DNA from 2 places in the Mycobacterium sp. 050134 genome. Region 2 is predicted to be linked to the other one. Evidence: riboswitches for the same ligand, from Rfam matches in the RefSeq annotation. Region 2 holds a riboswitch; the other holds the start of a gene.
What was found. A riboswitch is a leader RNA that binds a small molecule or an ion and turns the genes downstream of it on or off. The one in region 2 is predicted to bind magnesium.
Positions count from the first base shown of each region.

Region 1: another riboswitch for magnesium. It lies ahead of SKC42_RS16500 (PPE domain-containing protein); the one in region 2 lies ahead of SKC42_RS08855 (Rv1535 family protein).

Region 1 is NZ_JAZGLV010000012.1:205,092-212,476, reverse strand. Features, by position in the region: gene SKC42_RS16520 (MgtC/SapB family protein) at 1-229, opposite strand, end outside; gene SKC42_RS16515 (DUF732 domain-containing protein) at 414-734, opposite strand; gene SKC42_RS16510 (PPE family protein) at 764-2,167, opposite strand; gene SKC42_RS16505 (PPE family protein) at 2,238-3,548, opposite strand; partial or broken gene SKC42_RS16500 (PPE domain-containing protein) at 4,683-4,977, opposite strand; M-box (ykoK) riboswitch at 5,373-5,544, opposite strand; gene SKC42_RS16495 (PPE family protein) at 5,685-6,896, opposite strand.
Region 2 is NZ_JAZGLV010000006.1:44,378-60,167, reverse strand. Features, by position in the region: gene SKC42_RS08910 (SDR family NAD(P)-dependent oxidoreductase) at 114-917, opposite strand; gene SKC42_RS08905 (SDR family NAD(P)-dependent oxidoreductase) at 940-1,992, opposite strand; gene SKC42_RS08900 (group I truncated hemoglobin) at 2,261-2,665, shown strand; gene SKC42_RS08895 (MliC family protein) at 2,823-3,479, shown strand; gene SKC42_RS08890 (class I SAM-dependent methyltransferase) at 3,476-4,237, shown strand; gene SKC42_RS08885 (RluA family pseudouridine synthase) at 4,314-5,240, opposite strand; gene lspA (signal peptidase II) at 5,237-5,842, opposite strand; gene SKC42_RS08875 (asparaginase) at 5,914-6,852, shown strand; gene SKC42_RS08870 (DNA polymerase IV) at 6,817-8,247, opposite strand; gene SKC42_RS08865 (class I SAM-dependent methyltransferase) at 8,407-9,234, shown strand; gene ileS (isoleucine--tRNA ligase) at 9,242-12,379, opposite strand; gene SKC42_RS08855 (Rv1535 family protein) at 12,706-12,936, opposite strand; M-box (ykoK) riboswitch at 13,209-13,378, opposite strand; gene SKC42_RS08850 (TetR/AcrR family transcriptional regulator) at 13,599-14,255, opposite strand; gene SKC42_RS08845 (NAD(P)H-dependent flavin oxidoreductase) at 14,252-15,376, opposite strand; gene SKC42_RS08840 (carboxymuconolactone decarboxylase family protein) at 15,477-15,790, opposite strand, start outside.

The DNA of each region.
Region 1 (7,385 bases), on a different contig from region 2:
CGCCCAGGAACCCGATGCCGGACACCACATAGGAGGCGACGCGGGTGGGGCTGCTGTCTTCGGTCGCCGCCGCGTACAGGACGAACAGCGTCGCACCGCCGGCGACCAGCGCGTTGGTCCGCAGGCCGGCCCTGCGTGCCCGCCACTGCCGTTCGAACCCGATCAGCGAGCCGCAACCCACCCCGACGGCGAGCCGGATCGCGAAATCGGCGACGCTCAACGTCTGCATGCAGCGCACCCCTTTCCGCCCGCCGCCGGCTTCCAGCAGTCGGTCCGGACAAGCGCGGGCGGCTTGGATCGGCGCAGCTAACCACTCCCGGGTGAACGGCAGGTGGCTCCCGCGCTAGCCGGGTCGACTCTCGGCCACGTCCGCGACACCCGCGCGCAGTGCAAGCCGGGTGTCGCGCCGTCAGTTATGCCTTCGAGAGCTGGTGCGGACAGTAGAACTTCGCGGCGATCATGGCGAAGTTCGACGCTTGTTCCATGTCCATTCCGGGGTTGTGGGTCTTCACGTCATGCACGAGCTCCAGACCCGATTCTCCGTTGTTGAGGCACGAGCAGACCGCCTTGCCGGAGTTTATGACGGCGTCGGGGCTGGCGTAGGTCATGCCTACTTGGTGCAACGCCGCCAAGAAGCCCGCGTCGTCGCCGGCCGGCGGCGGGGGGTCGGCGTATGCCGGCGCCGCGAGCGCGATCGCGGCGGCCGTTCCGAGCAATGCCAAAAGCAATCTCATAACTGACCATCCTCCAATTGCTTTGTCCACTAACCTATTTGCGCGTCCGTGGGGACGACCTGGGGCTTGTCGCCCTTCTTCAGGTGCACCGCGTGGATGCCGGGCTTCTTCGCCAGCTGCTCGAGCAGAGCGTCGAGGCCCTCTTGGTCGACGTTGTGGTGTTGCACGCTCTCCGGTTTCTCAGAGATCTGCGCGACAATCTTCTTGAGCTTCTCCGGGGAGTGCGCGTCCTTGAGTTCCTTCATCGGCTTGACGCGGCCGCGGACGCCGTTCCGGCTGAACGCGTTCGGGGCCCCGGCGCCCAGGGCGCTGCCGAGCATTCCCGCCACCGACATCGAGCTGAGCAAACCGCCCTGGCCGAGCGCCGCCGCGGGCACCGCTTCCGGCCCGGTGGCGGACAGGGCCGCGGCGACCGTCCGGATGGTCGGCGTCGCCGCGGCCCAGCTCGGCGGGACGGAGAGCTTGCCGACCAGGGTGCCGGCGTTGCCCATGCTTCCCGTGACGGCATTGAACAGCGTGCCGCGGGTGAAACCGGCGGCCCCGAGCCCGGCGCCCAGCGCATCCTTCGGCAAAGCGCCGTAGGCGATGGGCGGGGCGAACTTGAGGAACTGCGAGACGGGGAAGTTGATCAGCAGCCCGATGTCGTTGAAGCCGGTGGTGAAGCTCAACGGCACCTTCACCGCGTTGTACAGGTTTGTGTAGAGGGTCGACGCGCCGGCCCCGAACAGAGAGTTCAGCAACCCGTTCAGGGTGGTGGTGTAATCGGTGCTGAGGTTCGACAGCGTGGCCAATATCGGGTTCCCCACGCCGAGCGGATTCAGGGCCTGGGTGAGCAGCGTCCCCACGTTGCCAAGCGGGCTCGCGGCCGCCTGGGTCACGGCGGCGGCCTGATTGGCCAACCCACCCGCGTTGGTGATCTGAGGCGCCTCCTGGAACGGCGTGACGTTGGCGGCGGCCGCCGACGAGCCCGCGTAGTCGTCCATGGCCACCGCGTCCTGCACCCACATCTCGGCGTACTGAATTTCCGTCGCCGCGATCGCCGGGGTGTTCTGCCCGAAAACGTTGGTCGCGACCAACTGGGCCAGCAGGGTGCGGTTGGCCGCGATCTCCGTCGGCGGAACGTGGGCGGCGAAGGCCGTCTCGTACGCGGTGGCCGCCGCGGTGGCCTGCGCGGCGGCCTCGGCGGCCTGCGCGGCGGTGCCCTGCATCCACGCGAGATAGGGCGTCACCGCGGCCGCCATGTTGAGCGAGGAGGGCCCGGTCCATACCCCGGTGGTCAAGCCGTCGACCACCGACGAATACGAGGACACCGTGGATTGCAGTTCGCCGGCCAGCGCCTCCCAGGCCGCCGCCGCGGCCCGCATCGAGGCGGACCCCGGCCCGTCGTACATCCTGGCGGAGTTGAACTCCGGGGGGAACGCAGCGTAGATCATTTCTGTACCCCTTGCCTGGTGACGCGTGCCTGGGTGGATGGTGTTGGGCGGATGTGGGTCGGCACGGCGCTCAGTCCTCAAGTGCCGGGATCACGATGATCGTGGCGGTGGCCGGGTCGGCCTCGGCGACGATGCCACCGAGCGAGCCCATCGCGGCCGCGCCGCTGCCCGCGGGCTGGAAGGCGACGGCGCCGACCGCCCGACCGGCCAGGCTCGACAGGGCCATTTGGCTGAAGACGCCCTCTTCGCCGGCGAATGAGGTAGCGGAGGCGGCGGCGTTGGCGGGTAGCACTTGGGCGAGCGTCTTGATCGTCGGCGCAGCCTCGGTCCAGCCCTGCGGGACGGACATGCTGCCGACCAGGGCCGACTTGCCCATTGAGCCCGAAATCGGTGTGACGGCCGAGCTGAGCATCGGCTTCACCGCACTGGCGCCCTGGGTCAGCGGTGCGAGGGCCCCCGAGATTGCCTTCGGCCCGGCGAGGTAGGCGGCGGCGCTCTGCCCGTTTTGGCCCCACGCGTATGCCTGCCCGAATGACAGGAACGGGCCGCCGGGGATGGAGCTGAGGCCCTGGAGTGAATAGGGGCCCGAGGCGATAGTGCTGAAAATGTTGTTCCACGCCGTCAGATCGGCCTGCAACCCGGCGGGGAGCGGCGGCAGATTCACCAGCTGCGGCAGGTCGAGTCCCGCCAACAGATTTCCCGACGTGGTGGGCGAGTTCAGCAGCCCGCTCCCCAGGCTTTGCAGCGCGGTCGGTAGCGAGTTGATGAACTGGGAGAGCTCCGTGCCGATGTCCGCCGCCGGGGTGGCGGTGGCCTGACTGGCGGCCGCCGCCTGCATCGGCGCCGCCGCACTGTTGGTGGTCTGGGGCGGTTCGACGAACGTCTGGAGCTGGGTTGCCCCCGCCGATGAGGTGGCGTAGGCGTACATCGCGGCGGCGTCCTGGGCCCACATCTCCATGTACTGCGCTTCGGTGGCCGCGATCGCGGGGGTGTTCTGCCCGAGGAAGTTGGTGGCGACCAGGGCCATCAGGAGGGCGCGGTTGGCGGCGATGACCGGCGGCGGCACCGTCGCGGCGAAGGCGGTCTCGTAGGCCGCTGCAGCGAGCTTGGCCTGGGAGGCAGCCAGTTCGGCCTGGGTGCTGGTGGTGTTCATCCACGCCACATATGGCGCGGCCGCCGAGGCCATCGCGATCGAGGAGGGACCGGTCCACGGGCCGGCGGCGAGACCCTGAATGGTGGCTCCGTAGGAAGCCGCCGTCGACTGCAGCTCCGAGGCTAGGTCGTCCCATGCGGCCGCGGCGGCCAACAGCGGCCCCGATCCGGCGCCGACATACATCCGGCCCGAGTTGATCTCCGGCGGAAGCGCCCCGAAATCAAACATCGATATCCTCCACTCCCCTCAAGTGGCCGCCATGGTAGGCGCGGCTCAACCGCTCCTGCCGCATCGGCGCCAAAGGTCTAATCAAATCCATCGAAACGGTTCCGCCGAGTGGCGGTAACGCCTCGACCTCCTTATTGGACGAAATGCTGATGACCGCCCCAATCCCCGTTCCGTGCGGGCATCGACCAATGTAGCGGCCATCGTGGCCGAACGGTATTCGCATTACATTCCTCTGCAGTAATCAAAAAGTAAAAACTAAATGTCACGATCTCAGCATCGGGTGTGAGGATTGTGCGTCTTAGTTACTTTCGGATCAGCTGAAGGTCCTGTTCAACGGCCAGAGTCAGGCGCAAAGTCGACGAGCATCGAGACGCTCGTCACATAACTGAATTGCGTGTGAGTTCACGCGAGAGCCGTCGCTTCTGCCGGTTCTCGTTAATAGGCCTTTAACGTCGCTAGTAATTGGACAGTGCGCCCATTCCCGGCGACCTCCTATTTCGACATATAGAAAGAAATCGGCTCATTCGACGTGCGTAAAATTGCACCGATGCGCACCCGGTCAAAATTGGCCGAAAACATCGGCGCCAATGGTGTCGTGGCGAGGGCGGATTGCGTGCCGCCCCCCTGGAAGCGACGTGCCGCTACTGCCGGCCGCTGCGGTTGGGTTGCTCTAAACCACTGACCCGACCGCCATAGGCCATCCGGCGACGCCGCCCCCAGCGCGCACGGTGGCGCAGCGGGCGTCGGCATCGCCAAGTTGATGGTTAAAAGTCATCCCCTGCTCCCATGAATTTCACCTAGCGTACGCATCCATAGCTGCCGTAGCACTGGTTAGCTGCTGGACGTTTACTGTGAGCGCAATACGACTCGTTTGCGGTGGTAGGCGCCCTTAGGCGCGATCGGGCGGGGCGTCGCTGGGTGATCGAGATGTTGCGGAGAGCGTTCAAGCCGCCCGACCTCAGAGACACTCATCCCGCCCGCGCGATGGCCTAGCCGGCGGCGGGTGGGCGGGTGACGAAACTGGGCCGGAAGCCGTACTGCGGTATGGCGCGGCCGTACGGTTGGCCGCCGATGGACCCGATCGGCGTACCGGGTGCCCCGTCGTCACGGCGGCGGGCGGCGCCACCATCGGTGTGCCGCCGCAGAGGACGCCGCGTATCCGTACATTGCGGCCGCGTCCTGGGCCACATCTGGCTGTACTGGGCCTCCGTCGCGGCGATCGCCGGGGTGTTCTGCCCCAGGACGTTGTGGCGATCAGCGCCATCAACTGGGCGCGGTTGGCCGCGATCGTCGGCGGCGGTACGGTCGCGGCGAACGCCGCGTTGTAGGCCGCCGCGGCCGCCACGATCGGGGCGGATCCAACGTCCGAATGCAAACGGCCCGAATTGATTTCGGGTGGCAGCGCCGCGAAGTTGAGGGCCGTGGTCATGGCCGGCCCCTCGACCGGAGGGCGGACGCTGGCGCGGTGAATTGCGTTGCGGGCGCCAGTGATACGGGAACATTCCGGCTCGCTGGTGCGAAACGATTGGCTGCAAACGACATCGGAGTTCTCCTTGCGGCAGGTGAGCGGCCCGCGCCCGGGGCGCGACTGGTCACCGCTGCCCGCGCACGCGAAGAAGCGCGAAAGGTGTCGATAAGTCCTTGCGGAGAATCTATTCAGGCCGCGGGAGAGCAGCCCGGGCCGGATCTCAACGAAATGGTCGTCGATCTGGGATACGGACTGCCGTCGTGACTCATTTCGCGCTCACCTCCTCACGGCCAGGGCATGCGGGGATACCGTAACGCGCACGCGTGGGAGGGGGCACACGGGACAAATACCCGAACACCGCACCCCTCTCGTCAGAGTTTTGGCACCACTCGGCGTATCCGGTGTCGACCGGAAGTCACTTGGGCTCAACCCTTAAGCCGGGAAGAGCTGTCCTGGCCCTGGGCGTCTTTCGACATTCGAGGTCAGTGGTCTGTGTCCATCCAGACGCCTCACCTAGCGAGGTGCACGCAAGGGCCATGCGTGCACCGACCCCATCAATGCGTCAAGCGCGACGGCGACGATCGGCCGATCCGACGGTGCTACCGAGTGCGGCGATGCCACCACACTCCGCGCGTAATCCTCGCCCGCACCAGGGATTTGGTGGCCCCCTAGCCGGCGGCCGGGGGGCGAGGCATCACCGTCACGTTGAATCCGTACCGCGGCCCGTTGCCGAAGTGCCGGCCCGCGTTGCTTACGGCGGGGATGCCCGGCATGCCGGGTACGCCCGCCGGGGTCTCCGGCAGGGCGGTGCTGGTCCAGCCGCCGCCCGAAATCGCCGCGCCCGCATGATTTTCCACCTGGGCGGCCACCGTCCACGCTTGCGGCACGGACAACCGCCCGACCGTCGCCGCCTGGTTGATTCCGGCCGAAACGCCGCCGAACGGAACGTCCGGCATGGCTCCCGCGCCGAGGGGTGCGATCGCCGAACTGTACGGCACGACCGGTGTGCCCAGCGGTGCCCAGCCCGCGTTGCCGGAGCCGGCGCCCATGGGCGGCAACGCGGTGGCCGCCGGGTCCGCGGCGACGGCGACCGCGTTGATGTCGGCCATCGATGCCGTCACGGTCTGCTGCAGGATCGCGGGACTCGTGTAGCCGGCGGAGACGAATCCATTGACGAAGTTCGAGTCCAGGAAGTCCCACAGACTCGTCGGGCCGCCGGCCGCCGGCGTGGCGAGTTGTTGCAACGCTGCCGGGACCGCCGACGCCAACTGACTCAGCGCCTCTTGGGCGCCCGAGGCGGCCGGGGTTCCGGTGGCCTGGGTGACGGCCGCGGCTTGATCGGCCTGCCCCGTCGGATTCGTCGTCTGGGGTGGCTGCACGAACGACTTCAGGTCGGCCGCCAGGGCTGAAGCGTTGGCGTAGCCGTACATCGCCGCAGCGTCCTGCGCCCACATCTCGCTGTACTGAGCCTCCGTCGCGGCGATCGCCGGCGTGTTCTGGCCCAGGAAGTTGGTCGCCACCAACCCCGCAAGCTGAGCACGATTGGCCGCGACGGCCGGCGGAGGCACCGTCATGGCGAACGCGGCCTCATATGCGGCGGCCGCGGACGACGCCTGGGCTGAGGTTTGCTCCGCCTTCACGCCGGTGAGAGTCATCCACATCACGTACGGCGAGACCGCCGCGGCCATGGTCGCCGAGGCGGGGCCCAGCCAGCCCTCGCCAACCAGCCCCGAAATCACGGTTTGATACGACGCCGCCGTCGAATGCAGTTCGGCGGCCAAGCCGTCCCAGGCGGCCGCGGCGGCCAGCAGCGGCGCCGAGCCGGGACCAAAATACATTCGCGCGGAATTGATTTCCGGCGGCAATGCTCCGAAATCCATTGTCGGCCCCCGTCAACCGTTGATAACCGCGGCGGGGGCTTCGCTCCGCGCCGAAAAGCCGGGCGGGTTTGCGAATAAATTTCGAACGCGATCCGTGAATAGCGGCGGCTCCAGGCGTGCTAAGCCGGCCGGTGCGGCCGGCGGCTCCAGTCGTGTCACAGCATGGAACATCGGACTTCTCCTTACGGGATTGCCCGACTCGGCCACGGCCCAAGAGGTGTCACAAGCTGCCGGGAGGCGTGCGCATCGAAGCGTCCGCGCGCCTCAGTCGCTCGGCCCACACACCTGGCAGACGAAGGTCATGCGCCGCGGCCGGATCGGGGAGCTTTCAACGATTCGGCACAGCAGTTGTCAATCGGACCAGTTCACGCACCTCCCGTCACGTGCAGGTGCGGGGTGCCCTGATGGTTGCACACGGCGGAGAAGATCACCGGGCACGACCCGCCGGTGCGGCGCCCTCTCATCGCAGCTTCATAGCTACGAAAGCGT
Region 2 (15,790 bases):
CATCAACGACGGCGACGTTTTCCGGCGTGTCGTCGCAACCAGTGCTGTGTCGCGGACGCCGGGGTCGGGCGTCCGGACCGACGCGTCGGGGGCGTTCGGCTCCACGGCCGCCATCAGCGGTCGGGCCCGCCGCGGAGTCGCTGACCGATTCTCAGCGCGGGCAGGAGCAGGCTCCGGGGGGCATATCTGCCGCCGGCGCTGGCCGCCTTCGGCACCACGCCCGGCACCACGCTGCGCCTGCCCACGAGCATTCCCCCGATCGCGGCTTCGGCGACGTCGCGGGGCGACACCTGCGCGGCGGGGATGCTGAACCGCTCGGCGTTGGCGATCTCGGCCCATTCGGTGGGGACGGGGCCGGGGCACAGCGCGGTGACCGATACGCCGGTGCCGTGCAACTCCTCGTGGACGGCCTCCGAAAACGTCTGTACGAACGCCTTACTCGCCGAGTAGACCGCCATGTAGGGAAGCGGCTGGAAGCCGGCGATGGAGGCGATGTTCAGCACCGCTCCGGCACCCCGCTCGACCATGCCGGGAAGCGCCGCGTGGGTGAGCTCCATCAGCGCCAGCGCGTTGAGGGTGACCTGCTCGCTCTCCCGCTCGACCGGCAGCGTGTAGAAGAGTCCGCTGGTGCCGAAACCGGCGCTGTTGCACAGGCCGGCCATCGGCTCGGTGCGCAGCCGGTCGGCCAGCTTCGCGCGGCCTTCGCCGTCGCTGAGGTCCAGCGGCAGCACCTCGACCGCGACCGAGTTCTCCTGTCCGACTTCGTTGGCGAGCTCGTCGAGGCGCTCGCGGCGGCGTGCCACCAGCAGCAGTGGGAAGCCACGGCGGGCCAGGCCGCGGGCCAGTTCTGCGCCGATGCCCGAGGAGGCGCCCGTGATGACGACGGTGGTGTGGGTGTCGGGTTTGGGAAGGCTCATGGTGTCACCAATCTATCCCGGGTCACCAATGTATTCCGCGGGTGGCACGCACGAATGCCTCGCTTCTCTTGTCGAATTCCTTGCCGTCGGTGGACGATTCGCCGCCCTTGGCGGCATCCGAGTCTTCGAACATCGCGAAGGCGCGGTTGCGCACCCGATCCATCACCGCGGGGTTGACGGCGTCGGCGACGGCGGCGAACTGGCCGAACGGCGAGCTGGCCCGCCGGGGGCGGTGCACGATCGCGTCCGCGATCACGCCGGCCGCCTGGTCGGGTGTCAGCGCCGGGAACTTGTCGTACAACGTCGTGGGGCTGATCATCGGCGTGCGCACCAGCGCCATGTGCACGGTGGTGAACCTGACGTTGTCGTTGACGGTTTCGGCCTGCAGCGCGTCACAGAGGCTGTCCAGCGCCGCCTTGCTCGCGATGTAGGCACCGAAGCGCGGCGCGCGGGTCTGCACGCCGACCGAGGAGACGTTGACGATCTGACCGTAGCCGCGCTCGCGCATCCCGGGTATGAACTTGAGGATGAGTTGCACGGCGCCGAGGTAGTTCAGCTGCATGGTCCGCTGGTAGTCGTGGATCCTGTCGTAGGACAGAGCCAGCGAGCGTCGAATGGACCGACCCGCGTTGTTGACCAGGATGTCGACTCCCCCGAGATCGGCGAGGACCCGGTCGGCCATCTCGGCGATGGCGTCCGTGTCGGCCAGGTCGCACGGGTACACGTGGGCGGTCCCGCCGCTGCCCTGGATCTCGTCGGCGACCTTCTCAAGGTTTTCCTGGGTGCGCGCGACCAGCACCACCTGCCCCCCGGCCTCCGCGATCTTCTTCGCGGCCGCCTCGCCGATTCCGGACGACCCCCCGGTGATGAGGGCCGTCCGCCCCTGTACTGCGTCCTCGAGCGTGCGCCCCTGAACCGCGTCCAGCAGGTTCCTCAGGTAGAAGGGCCGGTATCGGCCGGCGGAGTTGGGGGTGTTGATGATGTTCGACACCGCCGCGAGCGGCTTCTCAACCAACGCACTGGACACCGCCGCGATCGGCTTTTCCACCAGATTCGTCAAGTCGCCGAGGTTCATCGGTCTTCGCTCCTGAGGTCGGCCCCCCGACCGCGGGGGGCCCGGGCCACCGGGCGGGGCAGTGTGGGTGATGTGACGTCTGTCATAAGGCCAACCTAGGACATCGCTGCGCCGCCGGATGCAGATTTCCGTCAGGTAAACGCCGGCGAGGCCTCACAGCGGAGCGTCCGGTTCGGGCACCTGCGGGCAATGCCGTTGTTACACAGGGTAATCGACGGGTGATCGCGGACTAACTGGCGGGCAACGCCGAGATGTTCCAATCGCTGTTATGAAAATTCTGGCGCACTTCCGCAAACCCGAGCCGGCGACCATCTACGACCGCATCGGCGGGCACGAGGCCCTCGAGGTGGTGGTCGAGGACTTCTATGCCCGCGTGCTCGCCGACGAGCAGCTGTCCGGTTTCTTCAGCGGGACCAACATGAACCGCCTCAAGGGCAAACAGGTCGAATTCTTTGCGGCCGCCCTCGGCGGGCCGGAGCCCTACACCGGGGCGCCGATGAAGCAGGTCCATCAGGGCCGCGGCATCACCATGCTGCACTTCAACCTGGTGGCCGGGCATCTCGCCGACGCGTTGGGCGCGGCCGGGGTGCCGTCCGCAACGGTGGCGGAGATCCTCGGCGCCATCGCGCCGCTGGCACCGGAGATCGCCACCAGCGACGCCGCGAAGGTCTGAGCGACTTTCGCCCAGCCTTTCGTCGTTCACCAAGATCGCGGGCAGGGCTGCCATCACGTGCCCACCACGACCACGCCGGCAATTTCGCCGACAAGAAAACCGCCGGCGTAGGGCGTGTCGCGCACCGGATGCGCCGCGCAGCCGGTAGTCAGCTCGTATGAGACTGGTCGTGGCGTGCGCCGCGGCGCTGCTACTGGGCGCCTGCGGCTCGAAAACCGCTTCTCCCCCGCCCAATTCCGGCACTACATCGTCCGGCACTGCAGCGTCCGCCAATGCGCCGGCCACCAGCACGTCGGCCGCCGCCGGCACCTTCGACTGCGCCCGGCCGGCGAACCCCGCCCAGCAGTTGGTCTGCAACGATCCGCAGCTGACCGGGCTCGACCACCGGGTGCAGACCGCCTACCAGCAGGCGCTGGGGCGTCCCGGCGCCGACACGGCGGGGCTCAACAGCGCACAGGGCGCGTGGACGGCGGTTCGCGACGGCTGCGGCGGGGCCGCCGACACGCGGCCCTGCCTAGAGGAGGCGTACCAGACCCGGTTGGTGCAGCTCGCGATCGCCGACCCGGCCACGGCAGCCCCGCCCGTGGTGACCTACAACTGCCCCGCCGGTTCCGGGCCGCTGACCGCGCAGTTCTACAACCAGTTCGACCCGCAGACGGCGGTGCTGAACTGGAAGGGGACGCAGCAGATCCTGTTCATCAGGCCGGCCGCCAGCGGCGCCCACTACGGCAACCGCGGCGCCGACTTCTGGGAGCACCAGGGCGACGTGAACGTCGAGCTGGGCGGCACCAAGTTCGTCTGCCACACGCAATGAGTCGCACCTTCGACGACCTGGTGGCGGAGGCCGAGGAGGCTCCCGTCGACGGCTGGGACTTCTCCTGGCTGGACGGACGGGCAACCGAGGAGCGGCCGTCGTGGGGCTACCAGCGGCTGATGAGCGATCGGCTGGCCGCCGTCTCCGCGGCGCTCGACATCGACACCGGCGGCGGGGAGGTGCTCGCCGGCGCGACTCGATTCCCGCCCACGATGGCGGCGATCGAGTCGTGGCCGCCCAACGCCGCGTTGGCCACCAAGCTCCTGCACCCCCGCGGCGTGGTGGTGGTCGCCACCGGCGACGACCCCGGGTTGCCGTTCGCAGACGAGGCGTTCGACCTCGTGACCAGCCGCCACCCGATCGACGTGCGGTGGGCCGAAATCGCCCGGGTGCTGCGGCCGGGCGGCCGCTACCTCGCCCAGCAGATCGGGCCGGCGACGATGGCCGAGCTGGTCGAACACTTCGTCGGGCCGCAGCCGGAGAAATGGGCCGAACTACACCCCGACACCCAGCGCGCGCGGGCCGAGGCCGCCGGCCTCCGAGTGGTCGACCTCCGGATGGAGCGGATGCGGGCCGAGTTCTTCGACATCGGCGCCGTCATCTACTTCCTGCGCAAGGTGGTCTGGACCGTTCCCGACTTCACGGTGCAGCGCTACCGCGACCGGTTGGTCGAGCTCCACGAGCGCATCGCGGCGGACGGCCCCTTCGTCGCCCACTCCACCCGGGTCCTCGTCGAGGCCCGCAAGCCGGCTGAGTGATCGCAAGCGCGGCGAAGCCGGGCGCTGGGGGCACCCCCAGCGAAGCTTGGGGGACGGGTCGCGACCATCAGACTGATCAGGCCTCGTCGCGCAGGACGTCCAGCGCGTGCTGCAGATCGGCCGGGTACGGGCTGACGAACTCCACCCGCCTACCATCGGCCGGATGGGCGAACGCCAACGATCGCGCATGCAGCCATTGGCGTTCCAGCCCAAGTCTTTTCGCCAATTTGGGGTCCGCCCCGTATACCAGGTCACCGCAGCACGGATGATGCAGCGCCGAGAAGTGCACCCGGATCTGGTGCGTGCGGCCGGTCTCAAGGTGCACGTCCAGCAGGCTCGCGGCGACGAACGCCTCGAGGGTGTCGTAATGGGTGAGGCTGTGGCGGCCGTCGGTGGTGACCGCGAACTTCCACTCCCCACCGCGGTGGCGGCCGATCGGCGCGTCGATGGTCCCGCTGGACGGGTCCGGATGCCCCTGCACCAGCGCGTGGTACCGCTTTTCGACGGTGCGCTGCTTGAACGCCCGCTTGAGCACCGTGTACGCCCGCTCGGACAGCGCCACCACCATCACACCGGAGGTGCCGACGTCGAGGCGGTGCACGATGCCCTGCCGCTCGGGCACGCCGGAGGTGGTGATCCGGTACCCGGCGGCGGCCAGTCCGCCGAGCACGGTCGGTCCGCTCCAGCCGACCGAGGCGTGCGCCGCCACCGCGGCGGGCTTGTCGACGACGACGATGTCGTCGTCGGAATACAGGATCGTCATGCCCTCAATGTCGACGGGGGTGTTCTGCGGCGGGGCCGGCGCCTCCGGCAGCCGGACCTGCAGCCACGCCCCACCGGTCAGCCGGTCGGACTTGCCGGCCTGCACGCCATCCAGCTCGACGCCGCCGTCTTCGGCGATGGCTGCGGCGGCGCTGCGGGACACCCCCAGCAGGCGCGCCAGTCCCGCGTCGACGCGCATGCCCGTCAACCCTTCCGGAACGGGCATCGAACGGTCGGTCAACGCTGACCGGCTTTCCGCGGCTCGGCGGCGTCCCCGTCGGCCCTGCGCCGACCGACGGCGTCGAAGTCGTAGCCGAACACCGACAGCACCACCAGCAGGATGGCGCCGCCGACGACCGCCGGGTCGGCCACGTTGAACACCGGCCACCAACCGACCGACAGGAAGTCCACGACGTGGCCGCGGAGCGGGCCGGGAGCGCGGAAGAAGCGGTCCACCAGGTTGCCCATCGCGCCCCCGAGGATCATCCCCAGGCCCACCGCCCACCACGGCGAGACCAGCCGCCGGCCCATCCAGAAGATCCCGGCCACCACGCCGGTGGCGATCAGCGTGAGCAGCCAGGTGTAGCCCGTCGCCATCGAGAAGGCGGCGCCGGAATTGCGCACCAGGGTCCAGGTGACCGTGTCACCGATGATCGACACGGGCTGGCCCGGCGGCAGCAGCCTGACCGCCAGCACCTTGGTAACGACGTCCAGGGTCAACACGACGGCCGCCACCGACAACAGGAGCCGCAACCGCCTCGGCGGCCGCGGCGCGGGAGCCGCCGACTCCCCTCCAGCCTTCTCGGCTGAGGTCACCGGCTCGGTCGATCGTTCCTCAGGCACTCTCTCATCATCCCCTAATCCGGCCGCGGGCCGGCCGAAGTTCGCCGGCAGCGTGCGCGATGATTTCTACTATGGCCCGCCTGACCGTCATCGCCACCGGCGGCACGATATCGACCAGCACCGGTGCCGACGGGGTCCGCCGGCCGGCACGCCGCGGAGCGGACCTAACGGCGGCCCTGGGCGCGGCGCACGACGTCGACGTCGTCGACGTGTCGGCCGTCGACAGCTCGGAGCTGACGCTCGGCGACTGGGACCGGATCGGGGCCGCGGTCCGATCCGCCGTCGACGGGGGCGCCGACGGCGTCGTCGTCACCCACGGCACCGACACCCTGGAGGAGACCGCCCTGTGGCTCGACCTCACGTATGGCGGGTCGGCGCCGGTGGTCCTGACCGGCGCCATGCGCAGCGCCGACGCTCCCGACGCCGACGGCCCGGCCAACCTGCGCGACGCGCTGGCGCTGGCGGCCAGCCCGGCCGCCCGTGACCTCGGAGTACTGGTGTGTTTCGCGGGCCGGGTGCTGCAGCCGCTGGGCATGTACAAGGTCGCGACGCAGGACCTCAGCGGCTTCACCGGCGAGCTGCTCGGCACGGTCGACGGCGCCGTCTCGCTGACCGGCGCGAAGACCCGGCCGCTCCTGGGAGAGCTCAGCGCCGCCGCCGCGCCGCGGGTCGACATCGTCGCGGTCTACCTGGGCAGTGACGGGGTGGCGCTGGATGCGTGTGTTTCCGCGGGGGCGCGGGCCGTGGTGCTCGAGGCGCTGGGTTCGGGCAACGCGGGAGCCGCGGTCGTCGACGCCGTGCGCCGGTGGTGCGCCGACGGCGTGACCGTCGCGGTGTCCACGCGGGTGCCGGGCGGGCGGGTCGGCGCCGGCTACGGCCCCGGACACGCCATGGCCGCGGCCGGCGCGCTGATGGTGCCGCGGGTGCGGCCCCCGCAGGCCCGGATCCTGCTGATGGGCGCGCTGGCTGCGCAACTACCGGTCGCCGAGATCATCGGCCGGTGGGGCTGAGTCGACGGCGGCCTCCAGGGCCTGCAGGACGCCGACGTAATCCGGCCAGTCCAGGGAGTCGACGGGGTTGGTCTTGACCAGCTCGTCGGTGCCGACGGCGAACGTCCGGGCCTGTCCCGGCCCAGACGAGCGGGTCTCGAAGCGCACCGTGACGACTCCATGGCCGGCGCCCTGCACCCAGCCGTGCCCGAATTCGCGGTGCGCGACGTCATCTCCCACCCGCCACCCCGCATCGCCTCCCACCGGCCACCCCGGTTCCCGCGCCGGGGCGAACATCGCCTCGGTCGCGGTTTCTGGGGGCTGGCTCTCCAGCGGGTCACCCGCCAGATCGAGGTCCGGGAAGAGCGACTCCTGCCGCACGTCGCTTAACCCCGAAAACCCCACGCCGAGAAGGCGAATCGGCCCGATCTCGCGGGGGTCGAGCAGCAGGCGGCGGGCCACGGCGACGAGCGCGCCGGGTTCGGTCGTCGCATACGGCAGCGTGGCCGAACGGGTCAGCGTGCTCATGTCGGACTTCTTCAGTTTCACCGTCACGGTCCGCGCGCCGCGCCCGTCGCGCAGCAGGCGTTGGTGCGCGTGTTCGGCGATCGGGCCGATGGCCTCGTGCAGCTGCTCGAGGCTGCCGAGGTCGACCGCGAAGGTGGACTCGGCACTGATCTGCTTGGCCTCGGCCCGCTCGGCGACGGGCCGGTCGTCGATGCCGCGCGCCAGGCGGTGTAGCGCGGGGCCGATCGTCGCGCCCAGGATGTTGGCCGCCTCCGCGTCGGTCAGGGCGGCCAGTTGCCCGATCGTTTCGATCCCGAGCCGGTGCAGCTTCTCCTCGGCGACCGGGCCGATCCCCCACAGCCGCCGCACCGGCAGCCCGTCCAGCAGCAGCCGTTCCTCGGCCCGTCGGACCACCCGGATGCCGTCCGGCTTGGCCAGGCCCGACGCGATCTTGGCGATCTGCTTGCCCGAGCCCGCACCGACGGAGGCGGTCAGGCCCGTCTCCTCGCGCACCCGGCCCCGCAAGCCTTCGCAGAACTCCTCGACCTCTTCGGCCGACGCCCCGGCGAGCTGCGGCGGTTCGGCGAAGCCCTCGTCGAAGGACAGCTGCTCGACGACGGGCACCATGGCGCGCACCGTTTCGAAGACCCGCCGGCTGGCCAGCCCGTAGACCACGCCGCGCGGCGGCAACACCACAGCGCTGACGCCGATCAGCCGGCGCGCCTGGTGCATCGGCATGGCCGACCGCGCCCCGTACACGCGGGCCTCGTAGCTGGCGCCTGCCACCACACCGCGTCCGCCCAGCCCGCCGACCAGCACCGGCCGCCCCCGCAGGGTCGGTCGGGTCAGTTGCTCGACGGACGCGAAGAACGCATCCATGTCCAGGTGCAGCACCCAGCGGGACTCCACACTGGGGAATGCTAGGCCCGGCCCGTCGCCCGTCGCGGCGTACCGCGCCGCGCGGGCCACATCATCCGCGGAATCGTTTGCTGGAAAACGCATTTCGTAATGTGGAGGGTGTGTCCGGCGCCGATGGACCGGACGGGGCCGTAGGACGGAGTGCTAGCAATGTCACCTGAACCCTCATCTTCACCGGAGTTGTACCGGCTCCGGGACGTGGCGGAGTCCTTCGGGGTGGACGCCGCGCGGTATGACCGGGCGCGCCCGAGCTATCCCGAGGCGCTGATCCAGCGCGTCGTCGCCGCCAGCCCCGGGGTCGAGTTCCTCGATGTCGGCTGCGGCACGGGCATCGGGGCGAGGCAGTACCGGGCGGCCGGTCGCACGGTGCTGGGCGTCGACGTGGACGCGCGAATGGCGGACTTCGCCCGGAGCACCGGGATTGAGGTGGAGGTCGGCAAGTTCGAGGATTGGGACGCCAGGGGCCGCACCTTCGACGCCGTCGTCGCCGGGCAGGCCTGGCACTGGGTCGACCCCGTGCGGGGCGCCGAAAAGGCCGCGCGGGTGCTGCGCCCGCGCGGGCTGCTGGCGGTGTACTGGCACGTCTTCGACCCGCCGCGCGAGGTCGGCGACGCCTTCGACGAGGCCCTGCACCGGGTGGCGCCCGACGCGCCGCTGCAGCACCGGGCGTCCGACGGCAGCGAGGTGGGCAATCCCGCCTTCGACCTGCAGGAGGGCAATCTCCGGCGGGCCCTCGAGGGCGTCCGGGCGACCGGCGAGTTCGGCGAACCCGAGCAGTGGCGGTTCGAATGGGAGCGGCATTACAGCCGCAACGAATGGCTGGACCACCTGCCGACCATGGGCACGCTCACCCAGCTCGCCCCGGACCAGGTCGCGACCGTGCTGGAGCCCGTGGCGGCCGCGCTCGACTCGATCGGCGGCGGCTTCACCATGCACTACGTCACGCTGGCCGCCGCGGCGACCCGCAACGGGGGCTGACCGACCGTCACGCCTTGGCGATGCTCACCCGCACACCGTCGCCGATCTCGGCCCCGTCCGCCGGTTCCCCGAACTCGAAGCCGGTCGCGAGGATCTCCCCCGCGATCAGGTCGCGGTGGGTCTCCGCCCAGCCCAGGCGCTCGGCGGGCACCGCCATCACCACGGAGATCCGGTCGGACACGTCCAGCCCGGTCGACTTGCGCAGCTCCTGGAGCTCGCGGATGCGGTCCTTCGCCCAGCCCTCGGCCTCCAGCTCCGGGGTGACGGTGCCGTTGAGCACGACCAGGCCCGCGCCGTCGGCCAGCGCGGCGGTGGACTCGGGCTCGGCGGCCACCAGCCGTGAGCTGTACTCCTCGGGCTGCAGCACCGCCGGGCCCGCGGTCAGGGTGCCGTCGGCGTTGACGACGCCCTCGCCGGCCTTGACCGCCTTGATCGCGGCCTGCACGTCCTTGCCCAGGCGTGGCCCCGCCACGCGGGCGTTGACGGTCAACTCGAAACGGCCGTAGGCGTCGATGGCGTCGGTCAGCTCGACGGACTTGACATTCAGCTCGTCGGCGATCAGGTCCACGAACGGCTCCAGTCGCCGCGGATCATCGACCGCCACAGTCAATTTCGGCAGCGGCAGCCGGACGCGCAGCTTTTTGGCCTTGCGCAGCGACGACGCGGCCGAGCACACCTCGCGGACCTGGTCCATCGCGGCGACCAGGTCGGGGTCGGCGGGCACCACGCCGTTGTCCGGCCAGTCGGTGAGGTGAACCGAGCGCCCGCCGGTCAGGCCACGCCAGACGATCTCGGTGACCGACGGCAGCAGCGGGGCGGCCAGCCGTGCCGTCACCTCCAACACGGTGTGCAGCGTGTCGATGGCCTCGGGATCTTCTTCCCAGAAGCGCGAACGCGACCGGCGCACATACCAATTGGTCAGCGCCTCGGTGAACAGGCGCAGGTGTTCGCAGGCCCGGGAGATGTCACAGGCCTCCATCTCGTTGGTCAGGTCGTCGCGCAGGTCGGACAGCTTGGCCAGGATGTAGCGGTCCAGCACGTGCGTCGAATCGGTGCGCCAGGCGCCAGCTTTGGGCGCGTAGAGCGCCAGGAAGCTGTACGCGTTCCACAGTGGCAGCTGCACCTGCCGCACGCCCTCGCGGATGCCCTGCTCGGTGACGATGAGGTTGCCGCCGCGCAGGATCGGCGAGGCCATCAGGAACCAGCGCATGGCGTCGGAGCCGTCGCGGTCAAACACCTCGCTGACGTCGGGGTAGTTGCGCAGCGACTTGCTCATCTTCTGCCCGTCTGACCCGAGTACGATCCCATGTGCCACACAGGTTTTGAACGCCGGACGGTCGAACAAGGCGGTGGCAAGCACGTGCAGGGTGTAGAACCAGCCGCGGGTCTGGCCGATGTACTCGACGATGAAGTCCCCCGGGTAGTGGGTGTCGAACCACTGTTCGTTCTCGAACGGGTAGTGCACCTGGGCGTACGGCATCGAACCGGAGTCGAACCAGACGTCGAGCACGTCGGGGATGCGCCGCATCCTGCTGCGGCCGGTCGGGTCATCGGGGTTCGGACGGGTGAGCTCGTCGATATAGGGCCGGTGCAGATTGGTCGGACGCACGCCGAAGTCGCGCTCGAGTTCGGCCAGGCTGCCGTAAACGTCGATGCGCGGATAGGCGGGGTCGTCGGACTTCCACACCGGAATCGGCGTACCCCAGTAGCGATTTCGCGAGATCGACCAGTCGCGGGCGCCCTGCAGCCACTTGCCGAACTGGCCGTCCTTGACGTGGTCGGGATGCCACGTGATCTGTTGGTTGAGCTCGACCATGCGGTCGCGGAATTCCGTGACGGCAACAAACCATGACGAAACCGCCCGGTAGATCAGCGGGTTGCGGCAGCGCCAGCAGTGCGGGTAGGGGTGCTCGTATGTCTCGTGGCGCACCAGGACCGCGCCGTTGGCGTCGGCCGGGCCACCGCCGCTCTTCAGGTCGCGGATGATCTGTGCGTTGGCCGCGAAGACGTGCTGCCCCTGGTAATCCGGGACGGTGGCGTCGAAGCGGCCCCGCGCGTCAACCGGTGTCACCGGCACGATGCCGACCTTGTCGGTGGTCGCCATGTCGTCCTCGCCGTAGGCGGGCGCCATGTGGACGATGCCGGTGCCGTCCTCGGTGGTCACGAAATCGCCGGGCAGGACCTGGAAGGCGTTGGCGGTATCCGCGAAATACGGAAACGGCGGCAGGTACCGCGTGCCCAGCAGGTCCGTCCCGCGATAGGTGCCCAAAACCTCGGGCTCGTCCCCGAACTCGCGCGCGTAGGCGGCCAGCCGCGGCTCCGCCAGCACGAATCGACGATCGCCCACTCGGATCTCGACGTAGGTGACATCGGGGTTGACGGCCACCGCGAGGTTCGACGGCAGCGTCCACGGGGTGGTCGTCCACACCAGGAGGTGGGCGCCGTCCAGCTCACCGCCGACCACCTTAAACCCGACGGTCAGAGCGGGGTCCTGGCGGCTCTGATAGACGTCGTCGTCCATCCGCAGTTCGTGATTGGACAACGGGGTCTCGTCGCGCCAGCAATACGGCAGCACGCGGTAGCCCTCGTACGCCAGGCCCTTGTCCCACAGCTGCTTGAACGCCCAGATCACCGACTCCATGTAGGGCAGGTCGAGCGTCTTGTAGTCGTTGTCGAAGTCGACCCACCGCGCCTGGCGCGTCACATACGCCTGCCACTCGTCGGTGTAGCGCAACACCGAGGCCCGGCAGGCGTCGTTGAACGCCGCGATCCCCATCTCGTCGATCTGCGACTTGTCGGTGATGCCGAGTTGGCGCTCGACCTCGAGTTCGGCGGGCAGCCCGTGGGTGTCCCAGCCGAAGCGGCGGTCGACCTTGTAGCCGCGCATGGTGCGGTACCTCGGGACGATGTCCTTCACGTAGCCCGTGAGCAGGTGCCCGTAGTGCGGCAGCCCGTTGGCGAACGGGGGCCCGTCGTAGAACACGTATTCCGGGGCGCCGTCACGCCTGGCGATGCTGGCACGGAACGTGTCGTCGCGCGCCCAGTAGTCGAGCACCTCGAGCTCGAGCGCCGGAAAGTCCGGCGCCCCCCCGGCCAATTTCGGGTAGGCCCGAACGGAGTCCTCGCGGTCAGCGTTGTCGGTCACGATTGCGTCCTTTGCGCCCCAAAGCCTTTGGCCGGGGACGACGACGCGCGATGTGCGCGAGCGCCGCGGTACCACCCCGCTTGCCCCACTCGCGCGGGGCCGCTCGACTCGGGCTGTGACGGACCCACCCGTTCGGTTCTACTGAGCCGTGTCGGCCGTTCTTCCGAAGGCTCCCCGGTGATGGCCGGATCGACGCCGCTGGATCAATTCTAGTGAATGCCGCAAATCGGTGAACGATCGCTCCGAGGGGTCACCTGACCTCAGGCGGACCTGCGTTCGGGTGGCCCCTCGGAGCATCGATTGCTCGCTGCCCATCGAAGACCCGCTCAGGCCTGGACTTCGAGCACCCCGACCCGCCACAGCGCCGCGTACAGGTGGCGCAGCGGGATGCTCAGCAGGCGGGTCGCACCCTCCACCAGCGGGTCGCCGGGGGTGTTGTGGACGCGGCGGCTGCCCTTCTTGGGCGCCTGGGCGGGAAGCGTGTCGGAGTCGCGCACCACCGTCAGCACGGGGGCGGGCGCTACGGTGACCACTTCGTCGAACAGAACTGCGGTCATGATGACCTCCTAGACGGATTTCCGTTGGGGACTAACAGGACTGACGCGTCCCGTCCCTTGTCGGTTCCGATCCCGGACCGCTTGGCGCGCAAGCGGATCGACGACTCAGAGCAGATCGTCGTGCCGGAGACCGGATCGGGACGAGACGCAGCTCGGACTTCGGTCCGGACTATCGCTGGAACTCATGTGTCCCTCACCTCCTCACGGTCACGGCGCATGCGGTCATCCGCACACGTACACGCAGGAGAACGAAACCCGGCGAACGCCGGAGATCCGCACCCCTCTCGTCAGAGCTTTGGCACTACACGACGTGTCCGGTAACCCGGAAGCCACCTGGGCTCAACCCTTAAGCCGGGAGGAGCTGTCCTGACCCGGGGCGTCTTTCGACGTTCGGGGTCAGTGGCCTGTATTCGTGTAGACGCCTCACCTAACGAGGTGCATACCCGACCGATAATGCACGACGGCTCTGGTGAGGTCAAACTCCTCCGAGGCGTGTTCCACGATCTTTACCTGGTCGTAAGCATGCCCACAGGCGACGGCCAGCTTTGCGGCTCGCGGCCGCGCCAATCCACGCCCACGACACATAACCGCCTGCGACGACACGCCGACCAGACCCGCAATGGCTTATGACTCGCGGGGCCGCGGGCTTTCCCCCCCGGCCGTCAGGTGGCCAACTCGTCCGCCCGCGGGCGCAGGCCGTCGAGAACCAGCGCGACGACGAAGTCGGTGACCTGAGCGGCGGTGACGCCGTCGTCGGTACTCAGCCGCCGATGCGCCAGCTGCCCGACGAGCGCGGCCAGCGAGTACGCCGCCATCCTGGGCGGGGCGGCCACGACCTCGCCGCGCTCCTGAGCGGTGACGACGAAGGTTTCCAGATGGTCGATGAACCGCTCGTAAATCCCGCCCAGGTGCCGTTCGAATCGCTCCCCCAGCGCGTAGGGGTCGCGGAGCAGCAGCTTCGCGGTGGCCTTGTCGGCTTCGAAGTACTCCAGCGTCGCGAGCACGGACCGTTCCAGCAGGGTGCGCAGCGTGGCCTCGCTGCCATCGGTTCCCACGACTCCGCTCAGCGCGGAAGCGATGTGCTCGCGCAGGGCCGTCTCCTCCACCGCCATCAACGCGTGGAACAACTCGTCTTTCGACTGGAAGTACCAGTAGACCGAGCCGTAGGCCAGACCCGCCTGCTTGGCGATGTCGGCGATCGTGGTCTCGTGAAAACCCTTGCGTGCGAAGACCTCTTTGGCGGCCGCCATGATCTGGTCGCGCCGCTGCGACTTGTCCTCCTCGCTCACCGCGCGGCGTCGCCCGGCGCCGGCGGTCACCTCTCGACCAGGCTCTCGAGCTTCCCGATGGTGTCGATGAACTCCTCGACCATCTCGAGCACGACCGCGCGAGCGGGCCGGACGCGGTCGAGCGACCCCACCACCTGCCCGACGAAGTAGGTCGCCAGCTCGCGGGCCTTGGACCCCGGATGGCCGGCGGCCTGATTGATGCGCACCTGGGGCTCGTTCACCAGGGCGCTCTGCAGCGGCATGCCCAGCGGCGCCGGGCTGTCGGGCCGCTCCCACTCCTCGGTCCAGGCCGTCCGCAGCATCCGCGCCGGCTTGCCGGTCATCGACCGCGACCGCACGGTGTCGGACGAGCTGGCGGCCAGGAACTTCTCCTTCACCACCGGCGCCGTCTCGGCTTCTTCGGTGGTCAGCCACACCGACCCGCACCACACGCCCTCCGCCCCCAGCGCTAGGGCGGCGGTGACCTGGCGGCCGCGGGCGATCCCGCCGGCGGCCAGCACGGGAACGGGCGCGACGGCGTCGACCACCTCGGGAACCAGGACCATGGTCGACACCTCGCCGGTGTGGCCGCCGGCCTCGGTCCCCTGGGCGACAATCAGGTCCACGCCGGCCGCCGCGTGCCGCTGCGCGTGGCGCGTCGTCCCGGCCAGGGCCGCCACCAGCACGTCACGCTCGTGGGCGCGCTCGACGAGGTCGGCCGGGGGCGGGCCGAGCGCGCTGGCAATCAGCCGGATGTCGTGCGCGAAGGCCACCTCGAGCAGCGGCTCGTAGCCCTTGGGCGAGATGTTGAGCCCACCGGACGACGCGCGCCGTTCATCGGCAGGCGCCGCGACCCCGTAACGGTCCAGCAAGTCGTCGACAAAGGTGCGGTGCTCCTCGGGCAGGAGTTCACGCGCCTGCTTGCCGTCGATCCCGCCCCGTTCGGCGCCAACGTATTTGGGCGGCAACAGCAGGTCGACCCCGTAGGGCTTGCCACCCGTCTGCTCCTCGATCCAGGCTAGCTCGCTCTCGAGCCGCTTGGGGCTGTGGGCGACGGCGCCGAGGATTCCGAAACCGCCCGCGTTGGTGACGGCCGCGACCACGTCGCGGCAGTGACTGAAGGCACAGATCGGGAACTCGACGCCGAGCATTTCGGCGACTCGGGTACGCATTCGCACGACGCTAGGAGTTACTGACTGATAAGTCAATCAGCACCGCGGGCCGCCATCGTCACGTGCATCGCGACCGGTCACCGCCGGCCCGCCCACCGTGTCAGTCCACCTCCGGCGCGCGGCCGTCCGGCGGCCAGCTCGACACCCCCTCCTCCAGCGGAACCTGGAGGCTGCGCAACAGCGATGCCACCATGCGCCACGCCCCGATCGCGGTGACAAGTTCGACCAAAACCGTTGCGTCACCGCCTAGTTCGCGGTCACAGGCGGCCCAGCTGCGCTCGCTGACCAGGCCGTCGCGCACCACGTCATCGGTGGCGGCCAGCACCGCCCGCTCGGCCGCCCCGAATCCGGCGTGGGACGGCCAGTCGCGCACTGCGAGCAGGTCGTCGTGCGTCACACCCAACCGCGACGCGA